DNA from 3 places in the Pantoea sp. KPR_PJ genome. Region 2 is predicted to be linked to each of the others. Evidence: predicted binding sites of a transcription regulator. Region 2 holds the regulator's gene; each other region holds the start of a gene.
What was found. Region 2 encodes PurR, which represses purine synthesis genes. Its sites were predicted from a motif close to CANGCAAACGTTTGCNTG; they were not measured.
Positions count from the first base shown of each region.

Region 1 (4,215 bases), on a different contig from region 2:
TTAACCTCTGGCGCAGCATTGAAAAATGCGCCACGCCCATTACTGACATTCATGTTTCCGATCGCGGACATGCCGGTTTTGTCACGATGAGTGCGGCCTCCTGGCAAATCCCGGCGCTCGGTTATGTGGTTGAGCTTTTCGACGTGGGGCAGCGGCTGTTTGAGCGTCTGCAGCAGGCGCCGGGTGTGACGTTACGCTGTCCTGCGCGCGTGATGGATGCGCAGCGGAGGCAAGAGGGCGTGCAGGTCACGCTGGAGAATGGCGAGCAGCTGGAAGGCGCACTGCTGGTGGCCGCCGACGGGGCGCGCTCGCCGCTCGCCGCTTCGCTTGGCATTCAGTGGCAGCGCGAGGACTACCAACAGCTGGCGGTTATCGCTAACGTCTCTACCCAGCTACCTCATCAGGGCCGCGCTTTTGAGCGCTTTACCGAGCACGGCCCGCTGGCGCTGCTGCCAATGGCGGATAATCGTCTGTCGCTGGTCTGGTGCCATCCGCTGTCGGCACGTGAAGAGGTTGAACGCTGGAGCGACAATGAGTTTCTTACCCGGCTGCAGCGTGCGTTCGGCTGGCGGCTGGGACGCTTTACCCATACTGGCCAGCGTGAAAGCTACCCGCTGGCGCTGCAAAGCGCTACGCAGCAGGTTTCACACCGTCTGGCGCTGGTTGGCAATGCTGCACAAACGCTGCACCCGATCGCTGGACAAGGCTTCAACCTGGGGCTGCGCGACGTTATGTCACTGGCGGAAACGCTGGCGGCTGCGCACCGCCAGCAGCAGGATGTGGGGAGCTATGGCGTGCTGCACCACTACCAGCAGCGTCGCCAGCCTGACCGCGACGCGACGATTGGTATTACCGACGGGCTGGTGCGGCTGTTTGCGAATCGCTATGTGCCGCTTGTGGCAGGCCGCAATCTGGGGCTAATGGCAATGGATCATCTGCCGGGGCTGCGAAATCAACTGGCTGAGCGCACGCTTGGCTGGGTTAAGCGTTAACTAAGGGGCACCGATGCAAAGTTTTGATGTGGTTATCGCCGGTGGTGGCATGGTCGGACTGGCGGTTGCCTGCGGTTTACAGGGCAGTGGGCTACGTATCGCCGTGCTGGAAAAAACGGCGGAGCCGCACTTCGATGCCAGCGCTGCGCCATCGATTCGCGTTTCGGCGATCAATGCCGCCAGCGAACGGCTGCTGCAGAGGCTTGACGTCTGGTCAGATATTTTGTCACGCCGCGCCAGTGCCTATCACGGTATGGAAGTGTGGGATCGCGACAGCTTTGGCGCCATCCGCTTTGATGACGAACAGCAGGGGCTGACGCATCTGGGGCACATTGTCGAAAATCCGGCGATTCACAGCGCGCTATGGCAGCGTGCCAGCCGCTGTAGTGATGTAACGTTGATGGCACCCGCACAGCTTCAGCAGGTTGCATTCGGCGAAAACGAGGCGTTTGTAACGCTGCAAAACGGTGAGATGCTCACCGCACGCCTGCTGATTGCTGCCGACGGCGCAAACTCATGGCTGCGCAACAAAGCCGATATTCCCTTAACCTTCTGGGACTACGATCACCACGCGCTGGTCGCCAATATTCGTACCGAAAAACCGCATGAGGCGGTGGCGCGTCAGGTCTTTCACGGCGATGGCATTCTGGCCTTCCTGCCGATGCAGGATCCCCATCTTTGCTCTATCGTCTGGTCGCTGCCGCCGCAGGAAGCCAGCCGCCTGGAGAGTATGCCGCAGGCGCTGTTTAACCAGCAGCTGGCCGTTGCCTTTGATATGCGCCTCGGACTTTGCCAGCTGGAAAGTGAGCGCAAAGCTTTTCCACTGATGGCGCGTTACGCACGTAACTTTGCCGCGCACCGTCTGGCGCTGGTAGGCGATGCGGCGCATACCATCCATCCGCTGGCGGGGCAGGGCGTGAATCTGGGCTTTATGGACGCGGCAGAGCTGACAGGCGAAATCCGTCGTTTACACCAGCAGGGCAAAGATATTGGTCAGCACCTCTATCTGCGTCGCTATGAGCGCAGCCGCAAACACAGTGCGGCGCTGATGCTGGCCAGTATGCAGGGCTTCCGTGAGCTGTTCGCCGGCACTCACCCGGCGAAAAAGCTGCTGCGCGATCTGGGGCTGAAGCTGGCGGACACACTGCCCGGGGTCAAGCCAGCGATGCTGCGCCAGGCCATGGGACTGCACGACATGCCTGACTGGTTGCGTTAGCGCCATTCACTTTTCTTAGCCAGCCCTGAGCTGGCTTTTTTATGCCTGCCAGTCCGCTCTGCACTATGAAGGTGCGCTCCTGCCCCTTTAGCGCGCCTCGTTTGATTTATTCTAATTTTACGTCGCTATTCGCATTACTTTTATTTATGTCAATGGCGTTCGCTTCGAGCTGCTTATTAACATTCTGCGCGACCTTGCTCAATATTTTGCTGCTATTCGATGCTCTAATCCGATTTCGTGCGTAACAAATCACAAAATCGTAGTTATTTATGCTGTTTGCTTTGCCTGCACCGTAATGACCATGTTTCAATTCGACCCTGTACAGCTTATGGTTAAATCGCTTTTTCAGTGGTAACGTCAGGCAAAAGAGAACGTTTGCGCGGGTCGATACCACGGTTCGCGTTAGCCTGAAATTTACTCGCTTCGCAACAGGATGGTTATGACTCAGCAAACCCCTTTGTTTGAACAGCATCAGGCCTGCGGTGCCCGCATGGTGGACTTCCACGGCTGGATGATGCCGCTGCACTATGGCTCACAGATAGATGAGCACCATGCCGTGCGCCAGGATGCCGGAATGTTTGACGTGTCGCATATGACGATTGTTGATCTTCACGGGGCACAGACGCGCAATTTCCTGCGCCACCTGCTGGCCAATGATGTCGCCAGACTGACACAGCCGGGCAAAGCGCTTTACTCCGGCATGCTAAACGCCTCCGGTGGCGTCATTGACGATTTGATTGTTTACTTTATGACCGAGGACTTTTTCCGTCTCGTTGTTAACTCGGCAACGCGTGAAAAAGACCTGGCATGGATTGCTAAGCACGCCGAAGCGTTCGACGTCGCCCTGACGGAGCGCGACGATCTGGCGCTGATTGCCGTGCAGGGGCCGCAGGCGCAGCAAAAAGCGCAGACGCTATTTAGCGCCGAACAGCGCGAAGCGGTCGCCGGGATGAAGCCCTTTTTCGGCGTCGTGTCCGGTGAACTGTTTATCGCCAGCACCGGCTATACCGGCGAGGCGGGTTATGAGATTGCGCTGCCTGCCGCCGCCGCGGCTGATTTCTGGCAGCGTTTGCTGGCAGCAGGCGTTAAGCCTGCCGGCCTCGGCGCGCGCGACACGCTGCGTCTGGAAGCCGGAATGAACCTTTACGGTCAGGAGATGGATGAAGGTATTTCGCCGCTGGCGGCCAATATGGGCTGGACGGTGTGCTGGGAGCCTGCCGATCGTGACTTTATCGGGCGCGAGGCGCTGGAGGTGCAGCGTGAGAAAGGCACTGAAAAACTGGTTGGCCTGATCATGACCGAAAAAGGCGTGCTGCGTCACGGCCAGCCGGTTCGTTTCATCGACGCTAGCGATCAGTTGCAGCAGGGCATTATCACCAGCGGCTCGTTCTCGCCGACGCTTGGCTGCAGCATCGCGCTGGCTCGCGTTCCGGCAGGCATTGGCGACAGCGCTGTGGTTGAGATCCGCCAGCGTGAAATGCCGGTAAAAGTCACCAAACCTGTTTTTGTCCGCGGCGGTAAGCCGGTTCAGTAATTAAATGTCAGGAGAAAGGGCGATGAGCAATGTGCCAAATGAATTGAAATATCGTGACAGCCACGAGTGGGTGCGTAAGGAAGCTGACGGCACCTTGACCGTTGGCATCACCGAGCATGCGCAGGAGCTGTTAGGCGATATGGTGTTTGTTGACCTGCCTGAGGTGGGCAACAGCTATGCAGCTGGCGACGAGTGTGCGGTAGCAGAATCGGTAAAAGCGGCGTCTGATATTTATGCGCCCGTCAGCGGCGAGATTGTGGCCGTTAATGAGGCACTGGGCGATGCGCCAGAACTGGTGAACAGCGAACCTTATGCCACCGGCTGGCTGTTCCGAATCCAACCCAGCGACGAATCTGAACTCGATTCACTGCTGGACGCAGACGCTTACAAAGCGTCTATCGACGAATAAGCATGACGGCGGTCGGGGTTAACTGACCGCTTTAATTCCCTTGCTATCTCTCTATTCCAGCCCG
Region 1 is NZ_JABMIK010000006.1:74,412-78,626, reverse strand. It holds gene ubiH (2-octaprenyl-6-methoxyphenyl hydroxylase) at 1-992, shown strand, start outside; gene ubiI (FAD-dependent 2-octaprenylphenol hydroxylase) at 1,006-2,208, shown strand; gene gcvT (glycine cleavage system aminomethyltransferase GcvT) at 2,648-3,742, shown strand; gene gcvH (glycine cleavage system protein GcvH) at 3,765-4,151, shown strand.
Region 1: gcvT (glycine cleavage system aminomethyltransferase GcvT) is a predicted target of PurR. The motif match lies at 2,573-2,590, and genes of this name have one in related genera.

Region 2 (4,215 bases):
GAAACAGACTCATACTGGCGCTGATGACGCCTGGCGAAGTGGCAAAGCTCACCTGCATTGCGCCGAAGGCGGGCAGGTACATATCCGTTGCCAGGAAACCCAGCATGCTGAGCAGGGCAAGGTAAGGCATGAATCCTTTTGAAGACAGCATGGTTCGACTCATTCTCATTATTAGTCAGGCAGATTAAACGCGGCAAAGTGTAAAAGGGTGCACCTCAGGCTGTGAAACGGTAAAATTTGCAGAGTGCTGTGAAAAAATTTGAAAGGAAAGTCGATGTGGTCTGAATATGCCCTTGAGGTAGTTGATGCCGTAGCACGTACCGGCAGCTTTAGCGCCGCGGCGCAGGAGCTGCACCGTGTGCCGTCTGCCGTCAGCTATACGGTGCGGCAGCTGGAAACCTGGCTGGCAGTGGCGCTGTTTGAACGTCAGCATCGCGAGGTCACCCTGACCGCGGCCGGCGAACATTTTGTTCGTGAAGGACGGGACGTTATCAAAAAAATGCTCGCTACCCGCAGGCAGTGTCAACAGCTGGCAAACGGCTGGCGCGGACAGCTCAGCATTGCAGTTGACCGGATTGTGAAACTGCCGCGCAGCCGTCAACTGGTGACCGATTTCTATCGACACTTCCCCGATATGGAGTTGCATATCAGCTATGAGGTCTTTAACGGCGTCTGGGACGCGCTGGCCGACGGGCGGGTAGACGTCGCTATTGGCGCAACCCAGGCCATACCGGTTGGCGGTCGCTTTGCCTTTCGCGATATGGGGGCGCTGAACTGGCGCTGCGTGGTTGCGCGTCACCATCCGCTGACACAGCAGTCCCGGCTGGATGATGATGTGCTGCGCGCCTGGCCATCGCTGGTGCTGGAGGATACCTCACGCGCGCTGCCGCGCCGTATGACCTGGACGCTGGATAACCAGCGGCGCCTGGTAGTGCCTGACTGGCAGGCGGGGCTGGTTTGCGTGCTGGATGGGCTATGCGTAGCGATGATGCCGGGGCACCTTGCACGTCCTCTGCTGGACAGGGGTGAACTGGCAGAGCTCACGCTGCCGGTCACTTTTCCCGATAGCCATTGCTGCGTGAGCTGGTCAGAAGAGCGGGCATCACCCGCGCTCAGCTGGCTACTGAGCTATCTGGGCGATGCGCAAACGCTAAATCAGGAGTGGTTAAGCGAAGATTAACGGCGATAGTCGCGGAACGGACCGTCAGCTACAGAGCGACGTTCAATCAGCGCCGGATGCACTTCGATGGTCTGTGACTCTTCACGTTTACTGGTAATACGGTCCAGCAACATCTCCAGCGCCTTCTCACCGAGCTGGGCTTTGGGCTGGTGTACCGTGGTCAGGGCGGGCGTGAAGTAGCGTGCGTTACGTACGTTGTCATAACCGATCACCGAAATGTCCTGCGGCACGCGCAGCCCCATCTCATCGGCCGCGCAGATCGCACCCATCGCCATAATATCGCCTCCGCAGAATATTGCTGTCGGACGCTGTTTCTGCTGCAGGATCTGCTGCATCGCCTGGTAGCCCGATTCAGGCTCAAAGTCGCCCTGCACGATCCATTCAGAACGCACGGCGATGCCAGCCTCCTCCAGTGCTTTGAGAAAACCGGCGTGGCGACCGCCGCCGGTATTGCGCTCCAGCTGGCCGGGGATAGCGCCGATATCGCGATGGCCGCGCTCGATCAAATAGCGACCTGCCAGATAGCCACCCTGGAAAGCATTATCCAGTACGGTATCGGTAAAATCACCGCGCGATTCGCCCCAGTCCATCACGACCATGGGGATGTTGCGGTTCTCTTCCAGCATTTTTAGCAGGTCTTCCGGATATTCAGAGCACATCACCAGCAGGCCATCAACACGTTTTTGCGCCATCATCGACAGGTAGGCGCGCTGCTTTTGTAAATCGTTATGCGCATTGCCGAGGATAAGGGTATAGCCACGTTCAAAGCAGTGGTGCTCAACCGCTTCAATGATCTCAGCAAAATAGGGCGCCTCGCTTGAGGTTGCCAGCAGACCCAGCGTTTTGGTGTGGTTGACTTTCAGGCTGCGCGCTACGGCGCTGGGCGAATAGTGCAGTTCCTGAATTGCCTGCCAGACGGCATTGCGCGTCTCTTCCGCAACAAAACGCGTTTTGTTAATTACGTGAGAAACGGTCGTCGTTGAGACACCGGCGCGCTTTGCGACATCTTTGATTGTTGCCATTAAAAAGAAACTCCAGAACCTGTCAGTAAGCTACTGATAAGCATAATGTTAAACGTTTGCGTCCGCTAAGGTTATTTTCTGTTAATTTGCTGCATTTCTTGACGGAAAAGTCATTACCTGGCAGGAAAAAAACAGGGGCTGTTGCGTGCGGACTAAACTGCGGTTGCGCCAGTTGCGCAACAAAGGCGGGGATTCTAGCAAGGCTTGCGAGATAACACGAGATTTTTACCGCCAGCTATGGGAAAATTGCGCAAGACCATAATAACTGTGTGGGTAAGGAGGGGGGAAATGAGTACCGATTTAAAACTGGCATTGATGACCACTGGTGCGGCGCTGCTGATGATTGTGACGTTCAGCCTCACCGCCATCCTGCATTAAAGTGGCACAAAAAAAACCGGGATATCCCGGTTTTTTTATCTCAGCGTATGGTCTTTGGCGTCATCATGCGGCGTGCGCCGATATAATGGCGCTGCCAGTAATCCTCTGAAAGCGCGCTGATTTGAATATCTTTTCCAGTGCGCGGCGACTGAATAAATTTACCGTTGCCGAGATAGACGCCTACATGATCGGCGGTGCCGCGTCCGTTAATGCGGAAAAAGACCAGATCGCCTTTCTCCAGCGATTCGCGCTTGATCGGTGAGGCGTCGCGCAGATGGTACATCTCATTGGCGGTGCGCGGAATTCTGAATTTCACCAGATCTTTATAGGCATACCAGACCAGGCCGCTACAGTCGAAACCAGTGTGCGGTGAGCTGCCACCCCATTGATAGGGTTTACCCAGCTGCCCCATCAGTTTGGTCATCGCCGTTTCACGCGCCTTCTGGTAACGCAGGCGGTGAGACTTGCTCATTTTGATGGTAGTGCCGTCGTCCGCTTCCACTTTCTGCACGTTTGCAGCGCGGGTAGTTTTGATGCTGCTCAGTGTGCGCTGATGACCATAGCGTTTACGGGAGGAAGATGACGATTTTTTGGGTTTACTGGCGGAGTGAGAAAGTGACGCGGTTTCGATTTTCTGCTGCTTTTTGACTTTTGATTTTTGTGAAGCAGGCAGGCGAGACTTCTTCGCGCTGGTTTTTACCGGCCGACGCTTGCGCCGCTCATCTTCGCGCGCACTCTTTTTCTCCGCTTTATGCAGACTGGCATTAACCGGCGTTTGCGGCGAAGCCGAAGCGACGTTAAGAAACAGTTGGGCAAAAGCTAAAATGAAAAGCGTAATCAGTAAACGCATAGTCCGGTTACAGGGTTAGCGGTTACGACAACTGGCCGTAACGAGGTTAGAAAAATCTGATCAAGGATCAGCGCCGGGGCCATTCTAAGCCAGGTTTTTTTCAAAAGTTAAGCCATTTTTCCATTAAACTGTTACAGGGTAGAAGTTGCATTCAAAATAAGCAATTTCAGTAGTTTATAACAGCAGAGTTATTACCAGTTATGAACAGCTCAGGTTTTGATTATCGTCAGAAAAGGTCAAAACTTTACGAAACGATTTAACAAACATGGCGTTTTTGCCCGGCAAGCCAGAAATTGTCGTTTTCAGGGGCGGGGCGAAGTCGCTACAATAAACAAACACGAAGTAGGGAATTAAGGAAGGCAATTATGAGTACTGTAGAAAAAATTCAGCGCCAGATCGCAGAAAACCCGGTCCTGCTGTACATGAAAGGTTCCCCGAAGCTGCCAAGCTGCGGCTTCTCTGCGCAGGCGGTACAGGCGCTTTCGGCCTGTGGTGAGCGTTTTGCTTACGTGGATATTCTGCAGAACCCTGATATTCGCGCCGAGCTGCCGAAATACGCCAACTGGCCGACTTTCCCGCAGCTGTGGGTAGACGGTGAACTGGTCGGCGGCTGTGACATTATTGTTGAGATGTTCCAGCGTGGTGAGCTGCAGTCGCTGATCAAAGAGACGGCAGAGAAGCATAAAGAAGCAGAATAAACAAAAAGGCCGACTCAGTCGGCCTTTTTTGTCTTCAGGCTGATGCGGCCTCGCTCTCGTCATCCGCATCCACCGCCGGCAGCGGCC
Region 2 is NZ_JABMIK010000001.1:939,823-944,037, forward strand. It holds gene punC (purine nucleoside transporter PunC) at 1-151, opposite strand, end outside; gene punR (DNA-binding transcriptional activator PunR) at 275-1,180, shown strand; gene purR (HTH-type transcriptional repressor PurR) at 1,177-2,202, opposite strand; gene HP564_RS04500 (YnhF family membrane protein) at 2,491-2,580, shown strand; gene HP564_RS04505 (C40 family peptidase) at 2,621-3,430, opposite strand; gene HP564_RS04510 (Grx4 family monothiol glutaredoxin) at 3,793-4,128, shown strand; gene rnt (ribonuclease T) at 4,163-4,215, opposite strand, start outside.

Region 3 (4,215 bases), on a different contig from region 2:
TGCTCGCGGTGTTAATGCTCGCCAGCGTTACGCTCAGCCAGTTTGCACCGCGCTGGGGTGATGGACTCTTTATTGTTACCACGCTGACTGGCCTGTGGCCGGTGGCACGCAGCGCTGTGCAGCGTGTGCGCAGCGGCTCTCCTTTCACCATTGAAACGCTGATGAGCGTGGCCGCCTCAGGCGCACTGCTGATTGGTGCCCATGCCGAAGCGGCGATGGTGCTGCTGCTGTTTTTGCTGGGCGAACGGCTGGAAGGTTTCGCCGCCGCGCGTGCGCGCAGCGGCGTCACCCGACTGATGGCGCTGCGTCCCGAAAACGCAACGCGGCTGAGCGCAGGCAGGCGGGAAACGGTGACGCTTGCCGCCCTGCAGCCCGGTGATGTCATTGAGGTGGCGGCAGGCGGCCGCCTGCCGGTGGATGGCCGCCTGTTGAGCGAAGAGGCGAGCTTTGATGAAAGCGCGCTTACCGGGGAGTCTTTGCCGGTGACGCGCGGTCAAGGTGAAGCACTGCTGGCCGGTGCCACCAGCGTGGATCGCCTCGTGCAGATTGAGGTCACCTCAAAACCGGGCGACAGCGCCATCGATCGTATTCTGACGCTGATTGAAGAGGCGGAGAGCCACCGCGCACCGGTTGAGCGCTTTATCGATCGCTTCAGCCGCCTGTATACGCCGCTGATTATGCTGCTGGCAGCGCTGGTGATGGTGGTACCGCCGCTGCTCGGTCTGGGCGACTGGCAGCCCTGGATCTACAAGGGACTGACGCTGCTGCTGATTGGCTGCCCCTGTGCGCTGGTGATCGCCACGCCAGCCGCCATGACGTCCGGTCTGGCCGCTGCTGCGCGTCAGGGTGCGCTTATCAAAGGCGGCGCAGCACTGGAGCGTCTCAGCCAGATAAAAGCCATCGCCTTCGATAAAACCGGGACCTTAACGCAGGGCAAGCCGCAGCTGGTAACCCTGCTCTGTTTTAGCGCTTTGCCACAGAATGAACTGCTGGCGCTGGCTGCCGCGGTGGAACAGGGATCGACACATCCGCTGGCCGCAGCTGTCGTCACGGCAGCCGAGGCCAGGCAACTGGTGTTGCCGCCTGCCAGCGACCAGACGACGCTGACGGGCAGCGGCATTGCCGCACAGGTTGCAGGTGCGCAGATAGCGCTGATCTCACCGGCTCGCGTCACATCGCTGACCGCCGGACAACGCGCGCAGATCGCCCGGCAGGAGGAGCAGGGGCAAACGCTGGTGGTCGTGCTGCGTAACGAGGTGCCGCTGGGCGCGCTGGCGCTGCGCGACAGCCTGCGCGACGACGCGCCCATGGCGCTGGCGACGCTGAAGAAAATGGGCGTGGAGAGCGTGATGCTCACCGGCGACAATCCGCGTGCAGCGGCAGCCATCGCCAGCGCGCTTGATATCGAGTTTCGCGCCGGCCTGCTGCCTGCGGATAAAGTCGACGCCGTTCGCGAACTGGGCAGGCAGAAGCCGCTGGCGATGGTGGGCGATGGCATCAACGATGCGCCTGCCATGAAAGCCGCGACCCTGGGGATTGCGATGGGCAGCGGCAGCGATATCGCGCTGGAGACCGCCGACGCCGCGCTGACGCGTGACGCCCTGCCTCTGCTGCCGACGCTGCTCACTCTGGCACGACGCACGCACGCCACCCTGCGGCAGAATATTGCGATTGCGCTGGGGCTGAAGGCGCTGTTTCTGGTAACAACGCTGCTGGGTCTTACCGGGCTATGGCTGGCGGTGGTCGCCGATTCTGGCGCAACGGTGCTGGTCACCGCCAATGCGCTGCGACTGCTGCGCAATTAACCCTTCGCTCAGCTGCCGAGACCCTTCTGGATCAAATAGTGATAAGGCAGGGTCTCAGTCTGCTGCGCCAGCAGGCGATGCTCCATAAAGCGGCAAAAGCCGGGTATGTCGCGCGTGGTGGCCGGATCGTCAGCAATAATCAGCAGCGTTTCCCCGTCCTGCATAGCGCGGACCGTTTTACGTATCATCATTACCGGCTCGGGGCAGCGCAGGCCCAGCGCATCCAGTTGCCGATCGGCCTGGGAGAAGTTGTCGCTCATAAATCACTCAGTCTAAACAGGGGCGCTCATTTTAACGCGCTACCCTGCAGACGCAAGACGAGAACGATTGCGCTAAAATTAACCATTGCGTAAATAGCACAACGCGGTAATATGCCGCGGTTTTTTACAACTGGTACCGTCGTACAGGCTCAGCGCTGTGCGGCAATGGGTTCCCTCACCCCAATATGAAAAAGGTCCTCTATGATCGCATTTTCTCTGCGTCAGCGTCAGCACGCGCTGATCTGGCTCTCTCTGTTTCACCTGCTGGTGATTATTTCCAGTAACTACCTGGTGCAGCTGCCCATTTCTGTGTTCGGCTTTAACACCACCTGGGGTGCATTTAGCTTCCCGTTTATCTTTCTGGCGACCGACCTGACCGTGCGCATTTTCGGCGCGCCGCTGGCGAGGCGCATTATCATTACGGTGATGATCCCCGCCCTGTTTGTCTCCTATCTGGTGTCGAGCCTGTTTTATCAGGGTCAGTGGCAGGGCTTCGCCGCTCTGCAACACGTTAACCTGTTTGTCGCGCGCATCGCCTGCGCCAGCTTTATGGCCTATGCGCTGGGGCAGATCCTTGACGTCCATGTCTTTAACCGCCTGCGCCAGCTGCCACAGTGGTGGATCGCGCCAGGCTGCGCGATGTTTCTGGGCAATATCAGCGATACGCTCGCCTTCTTCTTTATCGCGTTCTACAAGAGCACCGATCTCTTTATGGCAACGCACTGGATTGAGATCGCGCTGGTGGACTATAGCTTTAAAGTTCTGATCTGCCTTATTTTCTTCCTGCCCGCCTACGGTGTGCTGCTCAATGCCATGCTGAAGCGCCTGGCAGATCGCTCCGCGCGCCCGCAGATTAATTTCGGCTAACTGGCATAGAGCCTTTGGGTATGACCCGCTAAGATCTGCTGACAATCAGGCGGTTGCTTTTGCCGCCCGATTCACGTTGTATAAACGCCTTACTGGAATCAAATAAAGGGATTCAGATGCGAAACTTAGTGAAATATGCGGGTATTGGCTTACTGGTGCTGGGCCTGGCGGCCTGCGATCAGAAGAAAGATGACGCGACCAGCAGCAACGGCACCAGCGCCAGTCAGTCGGCGCAAAACGTTACGCTGATGGACGGTAAGCTGAGCTTCTCACTGCCTGCGGGCATGTCGGACAAGAGCGGCAAGCTGGGCAACCAGACCACCAATATGCACGTCTATGCGGATGAAACCGGCGCGCGCGCCATTATTGTTATTGCAGGCGATACGACCAGCGAAAACCTCGATGTGCTGGCGCAGCGTCTGGAGCAGCAGCAGCGCAACCGCGATCCGCAGTTGCAGGTCGTCTCTGACAAAGCCATTACCCTGAAAGATCAGCCTGCACAACGTCTGGACAGCGTGGTATCAGCCAATAACCAGACCTCCTGGTCATCGGTGGTGCTGGCGAAAGTTGACGGCAAACTGCTGACGTTGCAGATCACGCTGCCGGGCGACAATCAGCAGCAGGCGCAGAGCGATGCAGACAGCATTGTTCAGAGCATCACGCTGAAATAAGACGGTCTCCACCGACGGCCCGGTCGTTTAAGCGCGGGCGGCATGGCGTGAAGAGCAAAGCGCGCCATCTTATGACGCCTGAGCGGGCGCCATGCCTTCAGACAAACACGGCGGGATTTCCCGCCGTGTTTGATTCTTAACCGCGCGCGGCGCGCCAGTAGTCAATCAGCCGCAGATAGTTACCCTTCACCTTCTCTACCAGCGCTTTATCATCCAGTTCGCCCTGTAGCCACTGCCGTGAGGGCTGGCCGAAAATGGTTCGCCCCACCGCAAACCCTTTCACCCAGGGAGCCTGCGCCGCCGCCGCGAATCCCGCTTTCAACTTCTCTTCTGGCGCATCAAGACCCAGCAGTAAAATACCGCGACAGTAAGGGTCGTGCTGCTCAATCAGGCCGCTGATGGCCTGCCAGCTCTCTGCTGACAGCGGCGGGAGTTTCCACCAGTCGGGCTTGATCCCCAGCTGATAAAAATGGCTGAGCATCGTGACATAGTGCGCTTCGCTGCGATCGGGATGGCTCTCCGGCAGGATCACTTCCAGCAGCAGCTCATGTCCGCTCTTATTGCAGCCGTGCCACACGTCGAGCAACAGATCGTCTTGCTCTTTGCGCATCT
Region 3 is NZ_JABMIK010000007.1:121,582-125,796, reverse strand. It holds gene HP564_RS15315 (zinc/cadmium/mercury/lead-transporting ATPase) at 1-1,805, shown strand, start outside; gene tusA (sulfurtransferase TusA) at 1,814-2,065, opposite strand; gene HP564_RS15305 (7-cyano-7-deazaguanine/7-aminomethyl-7-deazaguanine transporter) at 2,267-2,932, shown strand; gene HP564_RS15300 (DcrB family lipoprotein) at 3,049-3,603, shown strand; gene iolC (5-dehydro-2-deoxygluconokinase) at 3,740-4,215, opposite strand, start outside.
Region 3: tusA (sulfurtransferase TusA) is a predicted target of PurR. The motif match lies at 2,122-2,139, and genes of this name have one in related genera.